DNA from 2 places in the Aphanothece microscopica RSMan92 genome. Region 2 is predicted to be linked to the other one. Evidence: predicted binding sites of a transcription regulator. Region 2 holds the regulator's gene; the other holds the start of a gene.
What was found. Region 2 encodes NtcA, which controls nitrogen genes in cyanobacteria. Its sites were predicted from a motif close to TTTGTANCNNNNGNTACAAA; they were not measured.

Region 1: a site for NtcA is predicted at 2,560-2,579, ahead of glnA (type I glutamate--ammonia ligase). Genes of this name have one in related genera too.

Annotation. Positions count from the first base shown of each region.
Region 1 is NZ_JBKKKY020000019.1:35,407-47,053, reverse strand. Features, by position in the region: partial or broken gene ACLD7X_RS07685 (pyridoxal-dependent decarboxylase) at 1-122, opposite strand, end outside; gene ACLD7X_RS07680 (nucleoside deaminase) at 170-694, shown strand; gene ACLD7X_RS07675 (pyridoxal-phosphate-dependent aminotransferase family protein) at 648-1,841, opposite strand; gene ACLD7X_RS07670 (globin family protein) at 1,910-2,440, opposite strand; gene glnA (type I glutamate--ammonia ligase) at 2,648-4,066, shown strand; gene ACLD7X_RS07660 (phytanoyl-CoA dioxygenase family protein) at 4,131-5,003, shown strand; gene ACLD7X_RS07655 (hypothetical protein) at 5,010-5,267, opposite strand; gene ACLD7X_RS07650 (FkbM family methyltransferase) at 5,451-6,401, opposite strand; gene ACLD7X_RS07645 (hypothetical protein) at 6,468-6,755, opposite strand; gene ACLD7X_RS07640 (DUF6439 family protein) at 6,809-7,168, shown strand; gene ACLD7X_RS07635 (ATP-binding protein) at 7,134-7,571, opposite strand; gene ACLD7X_RS07630 (GUN4 domain-containing protein) at 7,628-8,350, opposite strand; gene psb28 (photosystem II reaction center protein Psb28) at 8,476-8,841, shown strand; gene ACLD7X_RS07620 (AI-2E family transporter) at 8,855-9,913, shown strand; gene ACLD7X_RS07615 (AI-2E family transporter) at 9,897-10,928, shown strand; gene ACLD7X_RS07610 (hypothetical protein) at 10,987-11,160, opposite strand; gene secF (protein translocase subunit SecF) at 11,183-11,647, opposite strand, start outside.
Region 2 is NZ_JBKKKY020000008.1:43,273-54,919, forward strand. Features, by position in the region: gene ACLD7X_RS03720 (DUF3769 domain-containing protein) at 1-1,558, opposite strand, end outside; gene ACLD7X_RS03725 (photosystem II reaction center protein I) at 1,794-1,913, opposite strand; gene ACLD7X_RS03730 (alpha-mannosidase) at 2,099-5,032, shown strand; gene psbN (photosystem II reaction center protein PsbN) at 5,067-5,216, opposite strand; gene psbH (photosystem II reaction center phosphoprotein PsbH) at 5,330-5,530, shown strand; gene ACLD7X_RS03745 (TatA/E family twin arginine-targeting protein translocase) at 5,567-5,890, shown strand; gene pth (aminoacyl-tRNA hydrolase) at 5,917-6,546, shown strand; gene ACLD7X_RS03755 (DUF3146 family protein) at 6,551-6,808, shown strand; gene ACLD7X_RS03760 (RuvC family protein) at 6,805-7,302, opposite strand; gene ACLD7X_RS03765 (DUF3084 domain-containing protein) at 7,299-8,510, opposite strand; gene ntcA (global nitrogen regulator NtcA) at 8,568-9,308, opposite strand; gene ACLD7X_RS03775 (cob(I)yrinic acid a,c-diamide adenosyltransferase) at 9,518-10,147, shown strand; gene dcd (dCTP deaminase) at 10,159-10,752, shown strand; gene thyX (FAD-dependent thymidylate synthase) at 10,753-11,478, opposite strand; gene ACLD7X_RS03790 (thioredoxin domain-containing protein) at 11,486-11,647, opposite strand, start outside.

The DNA.
Region 1 (11,647 bases), on a different contig from region 2:
GCCTGCTCGAGAAAGGCCTGCAGCCTGGCGTCGGGCTGGTCGGGGCTGGCGAAGGGGAGGGGCGGGATCGCCCGCGGTGCTGGTGGCGCGCTTGCCAACGGCGGGCTGTCGGGTGGGGCCATTCTCACCTGTGGTCGTGGGCTACAAGGGAGGGATGGAAGCCAGAGGCATGGAGGCCAGAGCAGCCGGGCCCAGCCCCGGCGAGGCCGAGGAGCGGCGCCATCGCTTCTGGATGGAGCGCCTGCTGCGCTGTGCCGAGCGGGTGGGGATGCGGGGCGAGATCCCGGTGGCGGCTGCCGTGCTCGATGGGCAGGGGCGCTGCATCGGCTGGGGCAGCAACCGACGCCACCGCGAAGGGGATCCCCTCGGCCACGCCGAACTGATGGCCATCGGCCAGGCCTCGCGGCTGCTGGGTGACTGGCGGCTGAACAGCTGCACCCTGCTGGTGACCCTCGAGCCCTGCCCCCTCTGTGCGGGAGCCCTGGTGCAGGCCCGGGTCGGCACCCTGGTGTTCGGCGCGCCCGATCCGAAGCGCGGTGCGGTGGGGGGCAACCTGGATCTGGTCCATCACCCCAGTGCTCACCACCACACCCGCGTGCTGCCGGGCGTGATGGCGGCGGAGGCGAGCCAACAGCTCGGCGACTGGTTCAGACGGCGACGGCGGCTGGGCGGCCTGTCTGGGCACCGGGCCTGAAGGCCGGCAGCTCCGTGCGGAACAGTTCCAGCAGGAGCTCCACATTCTCCGCACGGCTGTTGTAGCCCATCAGGCCGATCCGCCAGACCTTGCCGGCCAGGGCACCGAGCCCACCGCCCACCTCGATCCCGTGCTTGTTGAGAAGGTGGAGCGTGAAGGCCTTGCCATCCACCCCCTCCGGGATCCGCACGGTGGTGAGGGTGGGGAGGCGGAGATGCTCCGGGGCATGGAGTTCGAGACCCAGGGCTTCGAGCCCGGCCCAGAGACTCTCGGCGTTGCGCCGGTGCCGCGCCCAGGCGTGCTCAAGCCCCTCTTCAGCCAGCAGGCGCAGGGCCTCCCGCATCCCGAAGTTCATGTTCACCGGAGCCGTGTGGTGGTAGACCCGGTCCGTGCCCCAGTACTGGTTCAGCAGGGTCACATCGAGGTACCAGTTGGGCACCTTGCCCCGGCGCGCCTCCATCTTGGCCTCGGCGCGGGGGCCCATGGTGAAGGGGCCCAGACCCGGCGGGCAGCTGAGCCCCTTCTGGCTGCAGCTGTAGGCGAGGTCGACCTGCCAGTCATCGAGGTGGACGGGAACGGCACCCAGGGAGGTGACGGTGTCCAGCAGCAGCAGACAGCCGTACTGGCGGCAGAGTTCACCGACGCCCTCCATCGGCTGGAGGATGCCGGTGGAGGTCTCGGCATGGACCATGCCGAGGATGGCGGGGCGATGCTCCCTGAGCGCCGCTTCGATCTCCTCGAGCGTGAAGGCCTCGCCCCAGGGGCGCTCGATCGTGACCACATCGGCCCGGTAGCGGCCGGCCATGTCCGCCAGGCGCAGGCCGAAGTAGCCCTTCACGGCGATCAGCACCTTGTCGCCGGGTTCGAGGGTGTTCGCGAGGGCGGCTTCCATGGCCGCACTTCCCGTGCCGCTCATGGGAATGGTGAGGCGGTTGTCGGTCTGCCAGGCGTAGCGCAGCAACTCCTGCACCTCACCCATCAGCTCGACGTAGAGGGGATCGAGATGGCCGATCGGGTTGCGCGACAGGGCCTGCAGCACCGTCGGATGGGCGTTCGAGGGGCCCGGTCCGAGCAGAAGCCGATCGGGTGTGGCGATCGGTCCCAGCGCGCGGCGGTGGGCGTTGTTGACGGTGTGCAGCGCAGACAAGGGGCCGGAAACGGGGTGGACGGGAGGGATGGCCTGAGCCTACGCAGCTGAGGATCCGGACACGGAGGTCAGCGCAGCCGCACGTCGCTGGCGGCCAGGCCGCGACAGAGATGGTCGAACGGGACGCGAACCACCGCCGCCAGGGCGGCAGCATCGCTGAGCCCCTCGCTGCCGAGCATTTCGCAGACCACATCGGCCATCAGCGCGATGCTGCGCACGGTGGGGCCGGTGGGGACGCCCAGGCTCTTGTAGGTGTCATCGAGACCGTTCAGCACCCGCTCGTTGAGGATGGTGGCGTCGTCGGCGATCAGCGCGTAGCTGGCGTAGCGGAGGAAGTAATCCATGTCCCGCAGGCAGGCCGAGAGACGGCGGGTGGTGTAGGCATTCCCCCCGGGCAGGATCAGCTCGGGATCGTCGAGCCAGAGGCGCTGGGCCGCTTCCCGCACGATTTCGGTGGCCTCGGCGTTGATCAGCTCGACGGCCCGGAGCCTCAGCTCGGCTTCGGAGTAGTAGGTGTTGATCCGATCCATGGCCGCCCGGTCCAGATAGCGGCCCAGCTGGTCGTAGCGGCCAATCAGACCGGTGATGGCATCCCGCATGGCTGGAGTGGATCGACGCACCTGGGCCGGAAGCTAGCACCAGCAACTGGCCAGATCGCAGGTTGGAGCAGGGATCTGGCGGATCTGACAGAAACAGTTACGCAGCCCGGTCCTGTCATTCGGTTACGACAGCTACATAGCGGCGGTCCGGCTGCTCCGTACGTTCCAGCGACGCCGGCACCGGGACGGCACCCAACCGACATCGTCATGGCCAACACAGCCCAGGAGGTCCTTCGTCAGATCCAGGACGAGGGCATTGAGCTGATCGACCTCAAATTCGTCGACCTGCATGGCAAATGGCAGCACCTCACGGTGTGCAAGGACCTGATCGATGACGAGGCCTTCACCAGCGGCGTTGCCTTCGATGGTTCCTCGATCCGGGGCTGGAAGGCCATCAACGAGTCGGACATGGCCATGGTGCCCGACCCGAAGACCGCCTGGATCGACCCCTTCTACGGCCACAAGACCCTCAGCCTGATCTGCTCGATCCAGGAGCCGCGCAGCGGCCAGCCCTACGGCCGCTGCCCCCGCGCGCTGGCCCAGAAGGCCCTCGAGTACCTCGGCTCCACCGGCATCGCCGACACGGCCTATTTCGGACCCGAACCGGAGTTCTTCGTCTTCGACGACGTTCGCTACACCTCCGGCAGCGGCAGCAGCTTCTACAGCGTCGATTCGATCGAAGCTCCCTGGAACAACGCCCGTCTGGAGGAGGGGGGCAACCTCGCCTACAAGATCCAGTTGAAGGAGGGCTACTTCCCGGTGTCGCCCAACGACACCCTCCAGGACATGAGGACCGAGATGATCCTCACCATGGCGGCCCTGGGGGTGCCGATCGAGAAGCACCACCACGAGGTGGCCACGGCCCAGCATGAACTGGGCATGAAGTTCGCCGAACTGATCAGCGCGGCGGACAACGTGATGATCTACAAGTACGTCGTGCGCAACGTCGCCAAGAAGTACGGCAAGACGGCCACGTTCATGCCCAAGCCCGTCTTCGCCGACAACGGCAGCGGCATGCACGTGCACCAGAGCCTCTGGAAAGGCGGCAACCCGCTGTTCTTCGGGGAGGGCACCTACGCCAACCTGTCCCAGACCGCCCGCTGGTACATCGGCGGACTGCTCAAGCACGCCCCGAGCTTCCTGGCCTTCACCAACCCCACCACCAACAGCTACAAGCGTCTGGTGCCCGGATTCGAGGCGCCGGTGAACCTGGTTTACTCCCAGGGCAACCGCTCAGCGGCGGTGCGCATTCCCCTCACCGGGCCGAGCCCCAAGGCCAAGCGCCTGGAGTTCCGCTCCGGTGATGCCCTCTCCAACCCCTACCTGGGCTTTGCGGCCATGCTCATGGCCGGCATCGACGGCATCAAGAACCAGATCGATCCCGGCGACGGCACCGATGTGGACCTCTTCGAGCTGTCCGCCGAAGAGCTGGCGCGCATCTCCACCGTGCCCGCCTCCCTCAACGGTGCCCTCGAGGCCCTCGACGCCGACAAGCACTATCTGATGGAAGGCGGAGTCTTCACCGAGGACTTCATCAGCAACTGGATCGCGATGAAGTACGAGGAGGTGCAGCAGCTGCGTCAGCGGCCCCACCCCCATGAGTTCGTGATGTACTACGACGCCTGATCCCCGCCGGGACCTCGGCAGCTCCACTGGGGGGCCTGACCTGGGCCCCACCTAACCTGGCCCGATGGCGACCGTCGTTTCCAGCCCTCCTGCCCTGCGACAGCCGCAGCGGCCGGAGGGCTTTCCGCAGCACCGCAGCAGCCCGCCTCCGCCGCTGTTCCAGGCCCTCGGCCTCGCCGAGGACCCCCGCCGGTTCCGCGCTGCGGCCCGATGCCTGCGGCGTTCCGGCCTGGTGGTCATTCAGGGCGCGGTGGGGCCGGACGAGCTGGCTGCCCTGCAGCCGGTGGTCGCCGCGGCGCGCGCCCATGCCGCCAGCCCCGCCGCCGGGGATGGAAGCGCCCGTGTGCTGCTCAACCGGGGTGGCCAGCGGGCCATCCGCGGCTACCGGCGCATGGTGGACTCCGCGAAGGCGGTGATCAGTGTCCGCGACGATGAGGACGGCGGCATGGTCGATGTCTTCCATCCCGAACTGCTCCTCGAGAGCTGTACGGAGAATGTCGTCGGCGCGCTGCAGGACAGCCTGGTCACCGGGCTGCTGGAGCGGGCGTTCCGGCGGCCCTTCCGGGTGCACGTGCGCAACCTGTACCTGAACGCAGGTGTGACCACCACCCGCGGCCTGCACACCGACGGCGGCGGCATCAAGGCCAAGGCCTTCCTCTACCTCTCGGACGTGACGAGCCTGGCCGAGGGGCCGTTCTGCTACGTACCCGGCTCCCATCGGATGCCCTGGCTGCGCGGCTTGAACCGCCTGTGCAACGCCCGCCGCGGACGGCGACGGGATGACTGCCCCATCCTGCTGGGCCTGAAGCCGATCCCGGTGTTCTGCCGCGCCGGCGACATGGTGGTCGCCATGCAGCAGGGGGTGCATCGCGGCCATCCCCAGGCCCCATGGGCCGAGAGGGCCGTGCTGCTCAGCATGCTGCAGCCCTCGGGCTGAGGCGGCTCAGCCGCCCTGGAAGCGGATCTGGGCGATGGCACTGTCGTGGAGATGCTTGGCATGGGCCTGACGCAGGGCCCAGGCCTGCAACTGATGCACCGCGTCTCCGGAGGGGTTCAGATCGTGATGCTCGGTGATCTGGGCGATCTCGGCACCGTGACGGCGGCGATCCCGCTGGTGATGGTCAGCCCAGGCGAGAAATTCCCGGGGATGCAGGCCCTGGGCGGCGGCATTGGCAGGGAGGGGGAGGTTGAGCGCAGCCATGGGACAACTCCTCTGGTTCGACTTCACTCTCCTGCAGTTCTGTAGCTGTTGATACCAGAACTAGGATTGCTTCACAAGTCTTGAGCTCCCCGCTCGGGCCGCCGCGCTGACCCTGCTGCCGGCTGCGGAGGCTGCGTGCGTCTGCCGGAGCGGCAGCCTGCGGCTTGGGGCGCCGCCCTCGGGTTACTCGAGTTGCTCGAGCTGGGCGCCGATCCTGGCGTTGGCGGGATGGAGCTGGCGGGCTCGCTCCAGCACCTGACGGGCCTCGGCAGGACGTTCCGCCTGCAGCAACAGAGACGCCAACTCGAGAAAGCTGCGGGGGTGGGGACGCGGCCGGGACAGCACCGTGGCATGGAGCGTCGCGATCGCCTTGTCGCGGTCATCGAGGGCGCCGGCCTGGCAGCGGGCCAGATGGATCCGCCCCCTTTCATCGTTGAGGCGGCGCAGGGTCCGCTGGGGCCAGCCGCGGAAGCGCATGGCGCTGTTGACGTACCAGTCGTCATGGCCGCTGAGTTCCCGGAAGACGCGTTGGAAACCCTGCTGCTTCATCAGGCGACGAATCCGCGGACGCTGGGCGGAATAGTTGTGTTCAACCGTGAGGCAGGCAAAACGATAGCGATCCAGGGGCAGATGGGAGAGAATCATCTCCTCGGCGCCTTCCACATCCAACGAGAAGTAATCAATCCGCTTCGGCGCTTTCTCCCGATCGAGGAGATCGCCGAGCGTGATGGTCTGCACCTCGATCGACTCGGTGTAGGCGGCGCGGGCCTCCTGGACGAGCCGTTCACCCGCCTCCTCCAGCCCGCCATAGAGCCCGTTGCAGGCGAAGTGCAGCACATCGCCGCTGGTGGCATAGAGCGCCTCCGCGACCACGGGGATCGAACGCCTGGCCTGGGCCAGTTCCCTCAGCACAGGGTTGGGCTCACCGCCGAGACCCTTCCAACCCAGCAGTTCGAGCAGCAGCGTGTTGGAGAGTGACGTGCCGTTGGCCAGTCCGAACTCCAGGAAATAGCCGGGTCCAGGCCCCTTGCAGTAGAGGGCAAAGAGATCCTGGAGGGACTGGGAATTGGTGAGGTGTTGAAAGGCCTCGCAGAAACGAAGGAACCGCTCGCTGGAATCAAACAGCCCGATCACACAGCAGCAGCGCCCGTGGGCCAGAAGCTAGCACCGTTGCGTTGGCCCACCGGGCCAGGCGGCGGCTCAGCGCCGCAGCAGCCAGGTGATCAGCAGACCCACCGTCCCCCAGCGCAGCCAGCGCCAGAAGAGGATCTCGAGGCGGTGCGGCGGCACGAGCTCCGGGGGGGGTGGATCGAGCAGCCGCTGGCTCAGGGCGAGCCGCTGCCGCTGCCGCCGCCGCACCGCCCCGCTGCTGTGGCTGGCCAGGGAGGCCTGGGTGAACAGCCCATCGAGGAGATGCAGCACCCGCACGGGCTGACGGACACCCGGCGGGGTCTCCGAGCGGAAGCGGCGGGGATGGGAGGGCCGCATGGCTGGGAACGGCCCGGGGCCGACGTTCTCCGGCCAGGATGGAACCCCGTCCCGTGGTTCGTCCAGTGGAGCTCGCCTCGATGCACGCCGCCGAGTCCCCATCAGCCAGCTCCCCAGTGACCAGCTCCCCAGGGGTCGGCAGGGGTTGGCCGGAGGGCACGGCCGACCAGGCCCGAGAACTCCAGCGCCGGCTCGCCATCCACGAGCGGGAGTGGCATGCCCTCAAGAGCCAGCGCCCCAGGCGCGCTGCTGAGCAGCTGGCAGCGGCGATGGTGCATCTCCTCCAGGCCGACGATCCCGCCCAGCGCCAGATCACGCCCGCCCGGGAGCGGGCCATCGAACTGGTGGAGCACGCGCTGCTCTGGCTCAAGGCCGAGATCAGCGACCCCGGCTGCCCAAGCCACGGGCGCTGACGGCCGGGCCCAGGCGTCCTCGCCGCACGGCCAGCTGGAGGCGGTTGCCGCGGGCGCTCCAGCGCACGTCATCGAAGCAGTGGTGGATGAGGAAGAGCCCGCGTCCATCGGTGGCCTCGGCTTCCGGCAGCAGCTGCCCGCCACGGGCTTCGCGGGGCACCCCATGACCTTCGTCCTGCACCTGCCACACAACCCAGCGGGGGGTTTCGATCCGCCGGATCCGCAGCGTCTTGGCAGGGTCGCAGCCGTTGCCGTGCCGCACCGCATTGACGAGGGCCTCGTGCAGGCCGAGCTGCAGTTCCGCCTGCGCCTGAAGGCAGCGGATCGGCTCGAGCAGCAGTTCGACCAGGGGCGCCAGTTGCAGGGTGGACGGGGTGATGAAGTCTGACCAGCGCAGGGCCATCAACCTGGATCCGCAGGTGCCGTCTTGACCCTAAGCCGCTGGCGGCACGACAGCCTTCAGGCGTTGATGCGTTGTTGCAGCGCCGGATGGTTCAGCAGGGCATCCATCAGGCGCACCCCCCGCAACTGGTTGACCAGGGGCATGTGACCCTCGGGAGCCTCGATCGACCACTGGAAGGAGCCGGGATAGCGCGTCCACTGGCCGCCGTCCTTCCAGGCGAGCCTGGGCCAGAGCTGCTCCCAGCGGCCATTGCAGGCCCGCAGCAGGCGACCCTGCACCGAGAAGCCGAACCGCCCGCGGGAATAGCAGACCCACAGCCGGTCCAGGCTGTCGAGATCGGGGCCAGGTATCGGCGGCACCTCGCTGTAGTACACGTAGCCGCGCCGCACGGCATCCGGGCCGGCCAGCTCGCGCAGGAAGGTGCTGGTAAGGCGGTCCGCAGCCTCGTACTCCATCAGGGCCAGGTGGTGCTGGAGCGGGCTGTAGTCGATCGCTGCCGCACTGGGGGTGGCGAGCCAGCCGTCGGGATGGCGCTCGAGAAACGCCTGCCGCTCGGCCCCGTCCCCGGCCAGCAGCAGCTGAATCAGAGCCCCCGCGCCCCAGTCATCGCCGGTGGCATCGAGGGCCGCCAGGTGATCCGGAAGGAGCGGCCGCAGTTCCTCGGCTCGCTGCTCAAGCTGCCTCAGAAGGGTGCGCCGCTGGCGCGCGGCGGCAGCCTGGAACCGTTCGAGCAGGCCCTCAGGGGTGACATTGGCGGAAACCGGAGGGCCGGAAAGCATGGAAGACCGTGCCTGAGCGGAGCCAGCTTGCGCCCACTATGTCAGGAGGTGTCAGGCCCGGGGCTGTCCAGGCCGGGCCAGCCGAGCGGAAGTCCCCCCCTAGGATCCATTTTTGCCACACCCCTATGGGCGCAGCCATACAGTTCTTCCGCGGCGTGGACGAACCGGTCGTGCCCGACATCCGTCTCACCCGGTCCCGCGACGGTCGCACCGGCCAGGCCATGTTCGTGTTCGAGGAGCCCGAAGCCCTGGCCCCCGAAGCGATGGGCGACATCACCGGGATGTTCATGGTGGACGAGGAAGGGGAACTGGTCACGCGGGAGGTGAAGGCCCGGTTCGTGAATGGCAAGGCCAGCGCCCTCGAAGTGACCTACACCTGGAAGAGCACCGCCGACTTCGAGCGGTTCATGCGGTTCGCCCAGCGCTACGCGGACAGCCATGACCTCGGCTTCTCCGGGAACCAGGCTGACGAACAGGCTTCCGCTCAGTAGGGAGACACCCCCCTTGCGATTCGGCCAGTGGCTCGGCCTTCTCGGCCTCACCTCCGCCTTGGTGCTGCTGTGGAACCTGCGGCAGAGCCTCATGTTCCTGTTCGCCGCCGTGGTGCTGGCGATGGCGCTCTGCACCCTTGTGGGCTGGGTACGCGAGCGCCTGGGATGCCGGCGCCCCCTGGCGGTCGTGCTCAGCCTTCTGCTGGTGCTGCTGGTGGTGACCGTGATCGGCACCGCCGTCATCCCTCCGTTCGTGGAGCAGTTCGCCGAACTGATCGGCAAGCTGCCGGCAGCCGCCGAGACCCTGCTGAATCTGCTCCGCCAGGCCATGGCCTCGGCCAGTCGGATGCTCTACGGACGCTCCGATGGAACGCTGGAGTGGCTGCGGCAGGGCCTGGTCAGTGGGGACAGTCCCGCCAACCTGCGGGAAGGACTGCTCCGCCTGCTCGGGCTGGCCGGTGGAGTGGGCTCGGGGCTGCTGCAGCTGCTCTTCGTGGTGGCCGTGGCCCTGATGGTCACTGCCCAGCCCGAGGCCTACCGCGAGGCCGCCGTGCTGCTGGTGCCGTCCTTCTACCGCCGTCGCTTCCGGCGGGTTCTGATCCAGTGCGGCGATGCCCTGAGCGGCTGGATGGTGGGGGTGCTGATCAGTTCGCTCTGTGTCGGCATCCTGGCGGCGATCGGGCTGTCGCTGCTCGGGGTCAAGCTGGTGGCGGCCAATGCGGTGCTGGCCGCTCTGCTCAACATCATTCCCAACGTCGGGCCCACCCTGAGCACCGTGTTCCCGATGTCCGTGGCGCTTCTGGAGTCGCCGCTCAAGGCCGTCGCGGTGCTGGTGCTCTACGTGGCCGTGCAGAACCTCGAGAGCTACGTGATCACCCCCTCGGTGATGCACCACCAGCTCAAGCTGCTGCCGGGCCTCACCCTCACGGCCCAGCTCCTCTTCACCGTGCTGTTCGGCCCGCTCGGACTCCTTCTGGCCCTGCCCCTGGCAGTCTGCCTCCAGGTGATGGTGCGTGAGGTGCTGATCCACGACATCCTCGACCCGTGGAAGCGCCATGCCGAAACCAGCTGATGGAGGCTTCAGCCTGACCGGGCGCACGGTGCTCGGCGCCCTGGTGCTCGTGGTGCTGGGTCTGTTGACCTGGGAGCTGCGCTGGGTGCTGCTGGTGCTGTTCGGCGCCGTGGTGCTGGCGGTCTCCCTCGATGTGCCGATCAGCCTGCTGATGGCCCGCTGCCGCCTCAACAGGCCCGCAGCGCTGGGGGTGGTGGTCGCGATCCTGATCGTGCTCGGCAGCTGGCTGACCCATCAGCTCCTGCCGGAACTGCTGCAGCAGGTCAGCGAGCTGGGCGAACTGATTCCCGCGGTGGCGGCGAGGCTGGTGGCGATGACCTCCACGGTCGACTGGTTGCCGAACCTCGATGGCGATCTGGCCAGTCTGGACAGCTGGGATCGTCTCCAGCCCCTCGGGGGGCAGCTGATCGGGTTTGCCGGAGGGGCCGCGAACACCACCATCCAGCTCTCGCTGATGGTGCTGCTGGCGATCCTGCTCGCCCTGGATCCACGCAGCCACCGCCGGCTGGTGATCGCCCTCACCCCAAGTTTCTGGCGTGGGCGGATGGATAACTTGCTGGACGAATGCCGCCATGCCCTCGGCGGTTGGTTGGCCGGCATGACCCTCTCGGCCGTCACCGTGTTCCTGCTCACCTGGGCGGGGCTGGCGCTTCTGAAGGTCCCCCTGGCCCTGCTGAGCGCCCTGGTCTGCGGACTGCTCACCTTCGTGCCCACGATCGGCCCCACGGCGGCGACCCTGCTCCCCCTGGCGGTGGCCCTGCTGGTCTCGCCGGCCAAGATGCTTCAGGTGCTGCTGCTGCGGCTGGTGCTTCAGAACGGCGAGGCGTTTCTGCTCACGCCGATGCTGCTCAGCCGCACGGTCAGCCTGCTGCCCACCGTGGCGCTGATGGCCCAGCTCTGCCTCGGCACCCTCCTCGGCCTGCCCGGCGTGCTGCTGGCCCTGCCCCTGGTGGTGGTGCTGCAGGTCATCTGCCGAGAGGTGGTCGTCCGCGGCGTGATGGACCGCTGGACCTGATCGAACCCTTGTCCCGCGGCACTTTCAGCGAGCGCCGGGAGGATCAGCGCCGGGCGGATCAGCGGTAGCGACGCCAGAGGTCCGGCGTGAGGATCAGCACCGTCACGGCCAGCGGGTGGTAGAGGAGCGCGAACCAGAGCGATGTGAGGGTGAAGTGATCGGCGAGCAGCTGCAGCTCGGGCCGCAGATCGAGCAGGGCCAGCAGGGCCAGGCCGATGGGGAGAACCCGCATCGAACGCCTCACGGCAGGAACCTCATGGACGCGAGAAGAGGGGGAGCAGGGTCGGGGCGATCGCCACGCTCGACCAGGCGCCGACCACCACACCGATGCTGAGCGCCACAGCGAACCAGAAGAGGGTGCTGCCGCCGAACAGCACCAGGGCGAGCAGGGGCAGCAGGGTGGTGAAGCTGGTGTAGAGGGAGCGGGTCAGGGTGGCGGCCACGGCCGCATCCGCCTGGTCGGCCAGCGAGGATCCCTGCAGCTGGGTGCGCTTTTCCCGGATCCGATCGAAGATCACCACGGTGTCGTTCACCGAATAGCCCGCAATGGTCAGCAGGGCCACGGCGAAGAGGCTGTTCACCTCGACGCCGGCCAGCAGGCCGAGCCAGGCGAACAGGCCACAGGTGATCAGCACATCGTGCGCCAGGCAGAGCAGGGCCAGCAGGGCAAACACCCGGTCGTAGCGCACGCTGATGTACAGCGCGATGCCGAGGAAGCT
Region 2 (11,647 bases):
GAGGTGTGCTCAGCATGGCGTTGCTGCGGGTGCCGGCGCGGAAGTTGTCGGGGTTGAAGGTGGAGAGGTTGGCATCGCCATAGAAGCGGAACCGGCCCAGGGGCAGGTCCATCAGGGCGGCCAGGCCGAACAGATCGCTGACCTTGGCGTCCTGCACCACATCCGGCCCCACCAGGCTGCGACCGGGCCGGGTGTAGCTGTCGGTGCGTCCATCGATGGCCCGCTGGATCAGCAGCTGGGGCTGGAGTCGGAGGCTCCCCTCCCCGCCGAGCCGCAGTGGCGGCAGGTTGTAACCGAGAAAGACGCCGTCCCGGTCGCGCCGATCCGCATCCAGGGTCACGGCCAGCTGCTGCTGGCCGATCTGCACGTCGCGGATGCTGGGCAGGGAAAGCCTCTCGCCCAGGAGGATCCGGCTGTCTCGCGCCCGGATCGTGGTGACCCCGGCGGGATTGATCGCGGCCTCGACACCCCGGGCGATGGTCCAGGCCTTGGCCGGGGTGAAGGGGTCGTTGGTGAATGCGACCTCCTCGGCGAACCAGCCATTCCTGCGGATGCGGAGGCTCGAGGCCTGGAACCGCAGCCGGGTGAGGTTGCCCTTCTCCTGCCGCAGAGGTCGGTAGGTGCCACCGCCACCGGGGGGGTTGTCCTCCGATTCGATCAGGGGCACCAGGTTCAGCCGGAATGTCGTGTCGACGCTCTGGCTGAAGCGCACGTTGCTGACCCGCTGGCGGATGGCCCCGGCGGGCACCTCCCCGGTGGCGGGGACCACGAGGCCTGGCCCGGATCCGGTGGGGGGTGGCAAGGTCGAGGGGCCGGCCGGCTGCCCCCGATCGGTACGCGGCTCCAGCGCCACCTCCTCTAGCAGCTGGTTGAGGGGGCGGGCGCGCTGACCATCGCCGGCGCCTGGACAGCCCTCGGGAGCCGGCATGGTGGGCAGCGCCGTGCGGCGGGGAGGCAGCAGCTGCTGCACAGGCCGGGCTCCGGGGTCGGTGCTCAGCTCAGGGCAGGCGAAGCTGTCGTCCTCGGGCTCGGGTCTGGCGACGGCCTGCTCGCCCGGCGCCGTTGGCGGGCCCTTGAGCACTCCCTTCGGACGGTGTCCCAGGGCCAGGCCCAGGGAGGCCATGTCGCCGGCGAGGGACTCCTCGTCCACCACCCCATACACATCGCTGATCTCGCCGCTGCCCTCCCAGTCGCTGTAGCGCAGGGTGCCGGCCTGCAGGTACTGGTCTCCACGGAAGAGCCGGATGCGCCCGCTGGCGAAGACGCTGCGATGGCCCTCGCTCAGTTCCACCCTGTCGGCGAGCAGCCGCCAGCCCTCCAGGCGGGCCTCCACGTTGCCGCTCACGGTCAGCCGGCCGGTCTGGCGGTCGTAGCTCTGGCGGTCGGAGCGCACCACGAGGAACCGAGGCGTGGGGGCCCCGGGGCCCTCGGGACGTGGAACCTCGGCAGCGGGAGCGTCGAGCGGTTCCGACCGGGCCGCGACGCTGAGACCGGACGTGGCCACCAGCATGGCCACGGAGACCCCTCGCCAGTTGATCGGGCTCCTGCTCACGGCCATGGTCGGTGCGGGGAGGCGAGCATCGTGCCCCTTGGACAGGCCTTCAGCGCCCCAGCCTGCTGGTTGGATGCACCGCGTTGAAGTGCGGGGAGGACGGGATCTGAACTGAACGCAGCTAGGGAAGGCCCCTGAGGGGGGGGATCGCCGCAAGGGAGAGCCGGCCCGGCGCGGGCCCTGGCTGCCGGCAGACCGGGTTCAGGCCTGGGCTTCCATCCCCGGGAGGACGTCAGGCGCGTCAGTCTTCGAGATCCTTGCGGCTGGGGGTGCGGCTCGGGTCGCTGGCGAGAAAGCCGAACACAAAGATCCCGATGAAGAAGAAGACGACCGAATAAACCGAGATCTTGAGAGCGAGCATGGTTCGGTCTGGCGCGAAGCGGGCGGGTGACAGGGAGTGACGGCCGCCTCTGAGGAGCTGGTCGTCCCCCCGGCAGCCAGATCATCCTATGGGACCTGGCCTGCCATCCAACGATGCCCCCGGTCTCTGCAACGGGTGAGCAGCCTCAGATTGAAACGATTCAGTCACCTTCTGAGCCCCCATCGGTGTCCCCCTCCCTGCTCGACCTCCAGGCCGCCTGGCTGTGCCCGCAGCCCGGGGGAGATCTGGGCTCCGCCCTCGATCACCCCTGGGGCCCGCTCCATCGTCCCGACTGGGTGGCCCGGGGGCTGGTGGTCTGGCCCCGGGGGGGGCAGTGGCGCCGGCTGAGCCAGCGGTTGGTCTGTCCGGATGCCTGGCGGGCCCTCCAGGCGGATCCGCCCGGGCTGCGCGCCCGGCTGGTGTTGCGCTGGTGGGCCGACCAGGCGGAACTGCGGGTCGACGGCACGGCCATCCATGCCGGGGACCTGTTCGACACGGCGTGCCGCTGGGTCCTGCCGGAGCAGTGGTGGCGGGGGGAGCCGCTGCAGCTCGAGCTGCGACTGAGGAGTCCGCTGCATGACGACGGTGCCCTCCTGCACAGCCGCATCGAGCTGGAGCCCCTGGATCCTTCTGACCCGCTCGGGGTTCTTGCCGAGACCCGCGCCGCCCTGGTGAACCTGCGCCGCGAGGCCGGCCGGCCGGATCTCCCGGAACCGGAGGCGGGCTGGCATCTGCTCGGCCATGCCCACCTCGATCTGGCCTGGTTGTGGCCGGTGGCGGACACCTGGCAGGCGGCGGAGCGCACCTTCGCTTCGGTGCTCGCGTTGTTCGAGCGCTTCCCCCGGCTTCATTTCGCCCATTCCACTCCGGCCCTCTATGGCTGGCTGGAACGGCACCGTCCAGCCCTGATGGCCGCCATCCAGGCGGCGGTGCGCGCCGGTCGCTTCGAGCCGATCAACGGCCCCTGGGTGGAGAACGACTGCGTGCTGATCAGCACGGCCTCCCTGCTGCGCCAGTTCCAGGAAGGGCAGTGGGACAGCCGCCGCCGCTTCCCCCAGCTGGCCCATGAGCTCGCCTGGCTGCCGGACAGTTTCGGCTTCGCCGCCGGCCTCCCCGCGGTGGCCGGGGCCACGGGCGTGCGCTGGTTCTGCACCCACAAGCTGTTCTGGAATGCGACCAACCCCTTCCCCCATCGCCTCTTCCGCTGGCGCAGCCGCTGCGGCACGGAAGTGCTGGCGCTGATGACGGCGCCGATCGGCACCGACGGGGACCCGCTGGCGATGGAGCGCTACCGCCTGGAATGGCAGCGCTCCACCGGGCTGGCCCGGGCCCTCTGGCTGCCGGGCGTCGGCGACCACGGCGGCGGCCCCACCGCCGAGATGCTCGAGCAGCTGCAACTCTGGGAGCATCAGCCCGAGGCGGCTCCCCAGGCCCACGGGACCCTGCGGGCCTATCTCGCCGGACTGGAGCCCCACGCGCCAGCCCTGCCGGTCTGGCGGGATGAGCTCTACCTCGAGCTGCACCGGGGCTGTGCCACCACCCGGCCGGATCAGAAGCGCCACAACCGCACGCTCGAGCGGCTGCTGCGGGAGGCGGAGATCGCCGCCGTCCTGGCGGGCTCGGGCCCTGGGGCGGACTGGCGCCCCCTGTTGTTCCAGCAGTTTCACGACATCCTGCCGGGCACGGCGATCCCCGAGGTGTTCGAGCAGGCCGAGCCCCAGTGGCGGGCCGCCCGGCGCCAGGCCCGCCGCCGGCGGGATCGGGACCTGGCCGCCTGCCTGGGGGGGGGCGCTCCCTGGGATCGGCCGCGACCCGTCAGCACCGGCCGGCCCTGGTGGGCCCTTCAGCTGGTGCCCCTGGCCGGGCGTCACCGCACCGTGCGGCTCCCGGCCGGCCAGTGGCAGGCGCAGGGACAGGAGCAGGGGCCGGCCCAGTGGCAGGCCTTGCCCACCCAGGGCGCCATGGCCGGAGGGTGCTGGGTGCAGCTCCCCCCCGCCGCTGGGATGGTGGCCCAGCCCCTGCAGCACCATCCAGGCCCGCCGGATGCCACGGCCCCGGCGCCCAGCAGCGTTCACCAGCCCGTCTGGGTCGCGGGCCTGCGGGCCGGCAACGGCATGCTGTCGGTGGAGCTGGGGCCCCGAGGGGTGGAGCAGCTCTGGGACCGGCAGGGGCTGCCGCTGCTGGCGGCCCCGCTGCTCTGGCAGCGGTTCGCCGACCGGGGTGAGTTCTGGGACGCCTGGGACCTGGCAGCGGACCATGCCGACCACCCCTTGCCCTGGTCCTGGCAGGGCTTGCCCGCCTGGCGGGAGCGGGGGCCGCTCTGTGCCAGCTTCGTCTGGCGCGGACGCTTCGGGGCCAGTCGGGTGCGGCTCGAGGGGCGCCTGCTCGCCGGCACGCCCTGGTTGGAGCTGGTCTTCAGCGTCGACTGGCGGCAGCGCCATGAGCTGTTGCGGCTGGAGGTGCCCCTCGCCTCCCGCGCCGTGCGATGGGCTGCCGATACCGCCGGGGGGGTGTTGGAGCGCCCGGCCGAACCGCTGACGGCGCGGGAGAAGGCCCGATGGGAGGTGCCGGCGATCAGCTGGCTGTGCTCGGTCGGCCCCCGCGGCGGCCTGGCGCTCCTGCTGGATGGCCCCCAGGGGGTCTCGGCGGCGGCCGGGAGCCTCGGGGTTTCGCTGTTGCGCGGGCCCACCTGGCCCGATCCCGGCGCTGATAACGGTCGCCGCCGCCAACGGCTGGCCCTGCTCCCTGCCAGCCCGAACTGGCCCCAGGCCGCCGTGCCCGAGCACGCCCAGGGGTTTCGGGAGCCCCTGTGGCTGCGGCCGGCGGGGTCAGCAGCGGAGCCTGCGGCCACGCCGCGCCGTTTTCTGCCGCCCCTGGCCCCGGGGTTGCAGCTCATCGGGCTGCGTCCGACTGCGGTGCCGGGCGAAGCGGTGCTGGCGGTGGCCAACCAGTCCCCTCGCCGCTGCCATCTGGAGCTGGGCGAGGCCTGGGAGGTGCTGGCCCGGGTCAATGGGCTCGACGAGGGTCCGGTTGCCCAGTCAGGCGAGGCGGAGCGGATGCTCCTGCGGCCCTGGCAGCTGGGGTTCTGGCGCCTCCGTCCGAGCGGAGCACCGGCCTGATCCCCGGCTGGTGGCTGCCGTTCAGGCCTCGTGTTCAGTCCTCGTGATCGTCGAAGGGGTCGGTGAGCTGCTTGGACGGTGGGCCGAAGGCCAGATAGATGCCGAAACCGGTGAGGGCCAGCAGGACCGCGAGCACAGCCAGGGCCACCGATAGGGCGGGAGAGCCGGTGGTGCTGGGGTCCATGGGAATCAGGCTGGTGGGAGCTTCCGTCACAACTCTCGACAGCCCGGCGCGCCGGGCTGTCGAGGCCTTTACACTAGCCAGAGCGATTCCCTGCGCGAGAGGACCAAGCTGCCATGGCTCAACGCACCCGTCTGGGAGACCTGCTGCGCCCCCTCAACTCCGAATACGGGAAGGTCGTGCCCGGCTGGGGCACCACGCCGGTCATGGGCGTGTTCATGCTGCTCTTCCTGGTCTTCCTGCTGGTGATCCTTCAGCTGTACAACCAGTCCCTTCTCCTCGAAGGCATCAACGTCAACTGGAACGGCGCCGGCTGAGCGTCCAGGCGAGCGGCGGCCTACACGGGAGGACCCATGAACATCTTCGGAATCGGCCTGCCCGAAATGGCCGTGATTGCGGCGATCGGCCTGCTCGTCTTCGGTCCGAAGCGTCTCCCGGAGCTGGGCCGCACCCTTGGCCGCACTCTGAAGGGTTTTCAGAGTGCCTCTTCCGAGTTCGAACGGGAGTTCCGCACCGCCATCGCCACGTCGGAACCTGCCTCGGCGGACTCGGTCGCAGCGGAGCCCCAGGCGGGCACTCCTGCGCCCCTGCCGCAGGGGGAGCCAGAGCCGATCACGCCCCAGGCAGGCGCGGCTGTCCCGGCGACCGCTCCGGCCGAGTCTCCGTCTGAAGGCTGAGTCCGGGTGCCTCCGCAGGATTTCCCGTGACGGCTCAGGCCCCCCTGCCTGCCCTGAAGCTGGTGGCGGGACTCGGCAACCCCGGCAGCAAGTACGCCGGAACCCGTCACAACGTCGGTTTCATGGCCCTCGAGAGGCTGGCGGCTGAGGGCGCCACGGGCTTTCGCCAGAACCCCAAGCTGCATGGCCTGCTGGCGGAGCTGGGCCAGGGGGCGGCACGGCTGCGGCTGCTGATGCCCCAGACCTACATGAACGACAGTGGCCGCTCGATCCGGGCCGCCCTCGACTGGTTCTCCATCGAGCCGGAGGAGTTGCTGGTCGTGGTGGATGACATGGATCTGCCGCTCGGCAAGCTGCGCCTGCGGGCCGGCGGCAGTGCCGGCGGGCACAACGGTCTCCGCAGCACGATCAGCCATCTGGGAACCCAGGACTTTCCGCGGCTGCGGATCGGCATCGGCGCGCCGTGCTCCGATCCCTCCGATCGCAAGGCCCGCACGGTCGGCCATGTGCTGGGCCGGTTCCATGCCTCCGAACAGCCCTGTCTCGAGGACGTGCTGGCTGAAGTGGCGGCCGGGATCGGGCTGATCCAGCGCCTGGGCCTGGAGCGTGCCGGTAATCGTTTGAACAGTTTCCAGCCCCTGAGGGCTCCAGCCTGAAGGCATGGCCCGTCTGCCTGCCACCACCGCCCAGCTCAGGGTGCTGCACCAGAGCTTCAGCCAGCGGGTGCTGGAGGGGGAGGTGACAGCCGGGGGGTTCCACTGGACGTTCAGCTGGGCCTTTGATCGCGGCGAGCTCAGCGTCGAGCCTTCGCTGGGCCGTGCGCTGATTCAGGACGCCCTGCTGCGCTTTCTGCTCAAGGCGGATTACCAGCTCGAACCCGGCGGGGACTATGCCTTCACGGTGCGGGCCCGTTTCTAGGTGGCGTTCTCCCTCGCGCTGAGGTGGGCCTGATCGGCCAGCTCGCGAAGCACGCCCGGACCGCGCCGTGAGAGCGGCTGGCCGAGATGGCGTTCCACCAGCAGCTGCGCCACCACGTCGTCGATGTCCCGCGGCGGCAGCCGCAGCCCCTCGGGAAGCAGCCGCCGCCAGCCGCCGCTGCCGGCCAGCTGCCAGTAGCGCCGGCGGGCGGCCAGGGTGGTGCCCGCTTCCTCCACCGTCTCGGATTGCAGCCCCAGGCGCGCCAGCTGGGGGGGCCAGCTCCGGCTGCCAGTGCCGTTGCCGAGCACCACGGTGACCAGGCCGGCCTGCTGCTGCCACTGACGCAGCAAGGCCAGGCTCTCCGCCGGCGGCAGGATGGCCGCGGCGAGAATCGTGCCCAGGCCGGCATCGGCCAGGACCAGGCCGCATTTGCTGCGGCCGGGATCCAGCCCGGCCAGGCGGGACGCCTGCGGCGGGACGGCAGGCTCGCTCATGGCCGTCGCAGGGGCGGGCTCTCCGCAGGGGCGCCACCGGCGATGCGCAGCTCCACGGTGATCGGGTCCGGCGTCTCGGCGTCCCGCAGGGCCACGGCCACCAGCTGGATCACCGTGCCGGGGGGACGTGCGGCCAGGGTGCGTGCCAGCTGGTTGAACATGGCGGCGTCGAACTGCAGCCCGTCCACCAGGGAACCCTGCCGCTGGGCCCGCGCGTAGGCGGCCGCCAGCAGCAGATTGAGGCGCCGCACCAGCTGTTCGGGGTCGCGGAGATCGGCCTCGACCGTCGTGCTGGCCAGCACGTCACCGGCCTTGACCACCGGGCGGTTGGGACGGAGATCCGGGAAGGCCAGCACCTGACGTTCCCCCCGCAGCACGTTTGCGGCGGAGAGGATGCTGACCACCCAGCTTCCCGGTCGGGTGAGCAGGGATTCCAGCCGGGCGACGTCGGTCGTGGGCACCAGCAGAATCTGGCGGTCGACGGGCTGGCCGGGCAGGACCCGTTTGAAGGCCGTGATGTTGGCCTGCTGCAGCAGGGCGGTGATCACCTCCTTGGCCTGTTCCGGGCGCTCGAGGGTCACCTTCGCGCTCGCCAGCGGCTGGCCTGTGGTGATCACCACATCGCCCCGGCGCAGGGCGAGCAGGTTGTCCTCCAGGTCCTCGAGCTCCCGGGCGCCGGCCTCGATCCGTCGTCGCACCTCGGCCAGTTCCGCTTCGGTGCGGCGGATCTCGGCGTCGCGGGCACCGACCTCGCCGGCCAGCCGGTCCCGCTCACGCTCCAGCGCCATCCTCTGGGCCTGCAGAGGAGCGAGTTCCCGGCGCAGCGCGGTGGCCCGGGCCTGGGACTGGGCCAGTTCCCGCGCCACCTTGCGCTGGCCCTGCTGGGCGCGGGCCACCTCGGCCTGACTGGTGATCAGGCTCTGCTGGCTGGCTTCAAGCTGCCGCCGCGCCGTGCTGAGGCGTTCCTCCAGCCGCTCGAGTTCGAACAGACCGGTGCGAAGCCGCTCGCTCACCAGCAGCAGCAGGCCGAGGGACATTGCGCTGATCAGGCTCCCCGTCAACACCGTGATCAGCACGGCCGTGCGCCGGGGGCGCAGGTTGAACAGGCTGAGTCGCGCCTTGCCGACGCGGCTGCCCAGCCGATCTCCCAGGGTGGCGAGCACACCCCCGAGGAGCAGGAGCGCCAGGATCAGCAGCCAGCCCGACACGTGCGGTCCCGAATCGGCCCAGTATCCCCCGCTTGCGGTGGCTCCATGCCAGGGGTGTCAGCTGAAACGCTTGGCCAGGGCGATGGGGTCGAACACGGTGATCTTCTTGCGATCGATCTGAACGAGTCCCTCGTTGCGCAGATCACCCAGGAGCCGGGTGATGGTCACCCGGGTGGAGCCGATCGCTTCGGCGATCGCCTGGTGGGAGAGGCGCAGGTCGATGGTGATCCCTTCGGTGCTGGGGACCCCGAAGTCCCGGCAGAGCACCAGCAGGAAACTCACCAGCCGGGAGCTCATGTCCCGGTGGGTCAGGGTCTCGATCATGGTCTCCGTCTGGAGGATCCGTGAGGAGAGACCCTGAAGCAGCAACAGCCCCACGCTGGCGTCCTGCTCGATCGCCTTGCGCACCGAGGTGGCCGGTGCGCTGAGCAGCTCGACCCGGGTGAAGGCGATGGCGTGGTAGAAGCGATCGGAACGTTGACCGGTGAGCAGGGAGAGCACGCCGAACAGGCTGTTCTCCCGCAGCAGCGCCACCGTGATCTCCTCGCCCGATTCATAGACCCGCGACAGACGCACCGCGCCGCGCCGCAGCAGGTAGACGCGTTCCGCCGGATCGCCGGGGAAAAAGATCGTCTTGCCCCGCTCGATGGTCTCGACATTGCTGCCGCCCAGACCGCGGATCACCTCCAGCAGGGTGTGGCTGCCCTGGCCGGCCGTGCCGAGGCCGGTCACAACCCCGGGGGCCCCGCCGCTCGGTGTGTTGGCGGTCCTGCTGAATCCGCGTGGGGCGCCAACCATGGAGAGGGGCAGGCAGTTGGGCGGACCCTATAGATCAGCGGGGGCTCTCCCTGTAACAACGGGCACGCTTTGCGGCGCGCTGTCCCGCCCGCCGGTGGGCGGGCCGCGTCGAGGCCGTGGGCAGTACGGATGTATCCACCAGGGATGGTGTCCATCGCTTGGAATCCGGCTCGATCCCGCTACATTCAGTCCTGCGTCGTTGCGCATCCATGACCGTCAGTCTCCCGACCAGCTCCGGTCCTGGCAGCGTGGCCAGGTCGGGTGGTGCCGGGTTGCGGCGTGCCCAGCGCCACGAGGTGTTCCCTGCCCAGGCGCTCGAGACGGCCCCTGCGGCTGTGCCCCTGCGGCTGGTGCCGCAGCCGGAGGGCTTGCTGCAGGTGCACACCGCGCCCTTCCGGGGCAGTGTGGGGTCCGTGCTGAGCCAGGCCCTGCGCAGCGCCGGGCTCGGCAGCCGGGTGCTCATCACCCAGCTGCTCAAGGGAGGGGTCGCCCAGGGGCTGGAGGCGAGCCCCTGGCTCTGTGGCCGGCTCCAGTGGCTGCGCCCCGCCGTTCCGAGCTGTCTGGCCGAGCCGGCCACCGACCATCCGGACGAGGTGTGTGCGGCGGTTCAGGAGGTCTGGGAGTACAGCCGGCTGTGCCTGCTCGAAGGCGGAGTGGACCTGATGGTGCTCGATGAACTCGGCCTGGCTGTCGAGCTGGGCTATCTCCCCCTGGCCGAGGTTCTGGGGGTGCTGGAGCAGCGGCCGGCCCATCTGGATGTCATCCTGACGGGACCCTCGATGGGGCCTGAACTCATGGCGATGGCCGATCAGGTCACCCAGCTCCGTCGCGGCGTCTAGGCCGGCTTCCGATGCTCAAGAACGACCGTTGGATCAAGGAACAGGCTGCCGCCGGCATGCTCGATCCTTTCCAGTCCTCGCTGGTGCGCCATCTGGATCCGGACAGCGCCGGCCGTCCCGTGCTGAGCTTCGGCTGTTCCTCCTACGGCTATGACCTGCGGCTCTCGCCCCAGGAATTCCTGATCTTCCGCCACGTGCCCGGCACGGTGATGAACCCCAAGCGGTTCAATCCGGCGAACCTCGAGCCTGTGCCCCTGCGGGATGATGAGGACGGCAGCTATTTCATCCTGCCGGCCCATTCCTATGGCCTCGGGGTGGCTCTGGAGCGGATGCGAGTCCCTTCCAACATCACGGTGATCTGTCTCGGCAAAAGCACCTACGCCCGTCTCGGGATCATCGTCAACACCACGCCGGCGGAAGCCAGCTGGGAGGGACACCTGACCCTGGAGTTCAGCAATTCCTCCGGGGCCGACTGCCGGATCTATGCCAATGAGGGGATCTGCCAGCTGCTCTTCTTCGAGGGCGATCCCTGTGACACCACCTACCGGGACCGGGCGGGCAAGTACCAGCATCAACCCGAGCGGGTGACCCTGGCGAAGGTCTGATCAGGGCGCCAGCCGCGCCTTGTGCAGACGGGTCCGTTCGTACCACTCGGCGAACTGGGGTGTCCAGGCCTGGAGATGGGGCCACATCAGGTCACAGAGTTCCCTGATCTCCTGCTGGGCGTCGAGTTTGGCGCGCAGGTCGAGGAAGTGCAGAAAGGCGCGCAGGGTGAAGCTCACCACGAAGTGCTGCCGGTAATCGAACGGCAGGATGCCGCGGGCGTGCTCCTCGGCGAACCCGGCCGCGAGCAGATCGCGATAGCGACAGGCGGCCTGTCTGCAGTGGTCCAGATCGAGGGCCCGCTGGTCGGCGCTGTACGCATATTTCTTGCCCTGCCGATCCGCATAGGTGCCTTCGGGACGCAGGTAGAACACCTCTTCGAGATCCAGCTCGCCGGTGGCGGCCCGGCAGATGCGCTCCCCCGTGTAGCGCATCGACTGCACGTCGAAGCTCACGCCCACCCGGTGGGTGCGGGCCTGTTGCATCACCGAGTGGGGGAACCAGCCGACGTTGAGCACGATCTGGGCATGTTCGAGGGGGCCGTAGTGGCCCCGCTCACCGGCGAGCAACCGCTTCACGCAGATCTCTCCGGCCCTCTGTTCATCCGGCCAGTCGTCCCGTTCGCCAGCGACGAAGCCCTCGCTGTAGTCCTGGTGCATCCCGGCATAGACGCATTGCTGGGGGTTGGGCGTGGCGGCGATCAGGGCCACCCGGAAGCGGGAATCCATGCTGGCCTCAGCCGTGGCTGCGGGGTCCGGCCATCGTGGCAGGCGCGGCGCCGGCGATCTCGGCCGCACCATCCAGCCGGCTCACCGCGCCCACGCCCGGCAGGCTGGGGAGGGGCACGCCGTTGACCAGGGCCTCGGCGAGGGCCGTCAGGTCGGTGCGGCTGCGGGC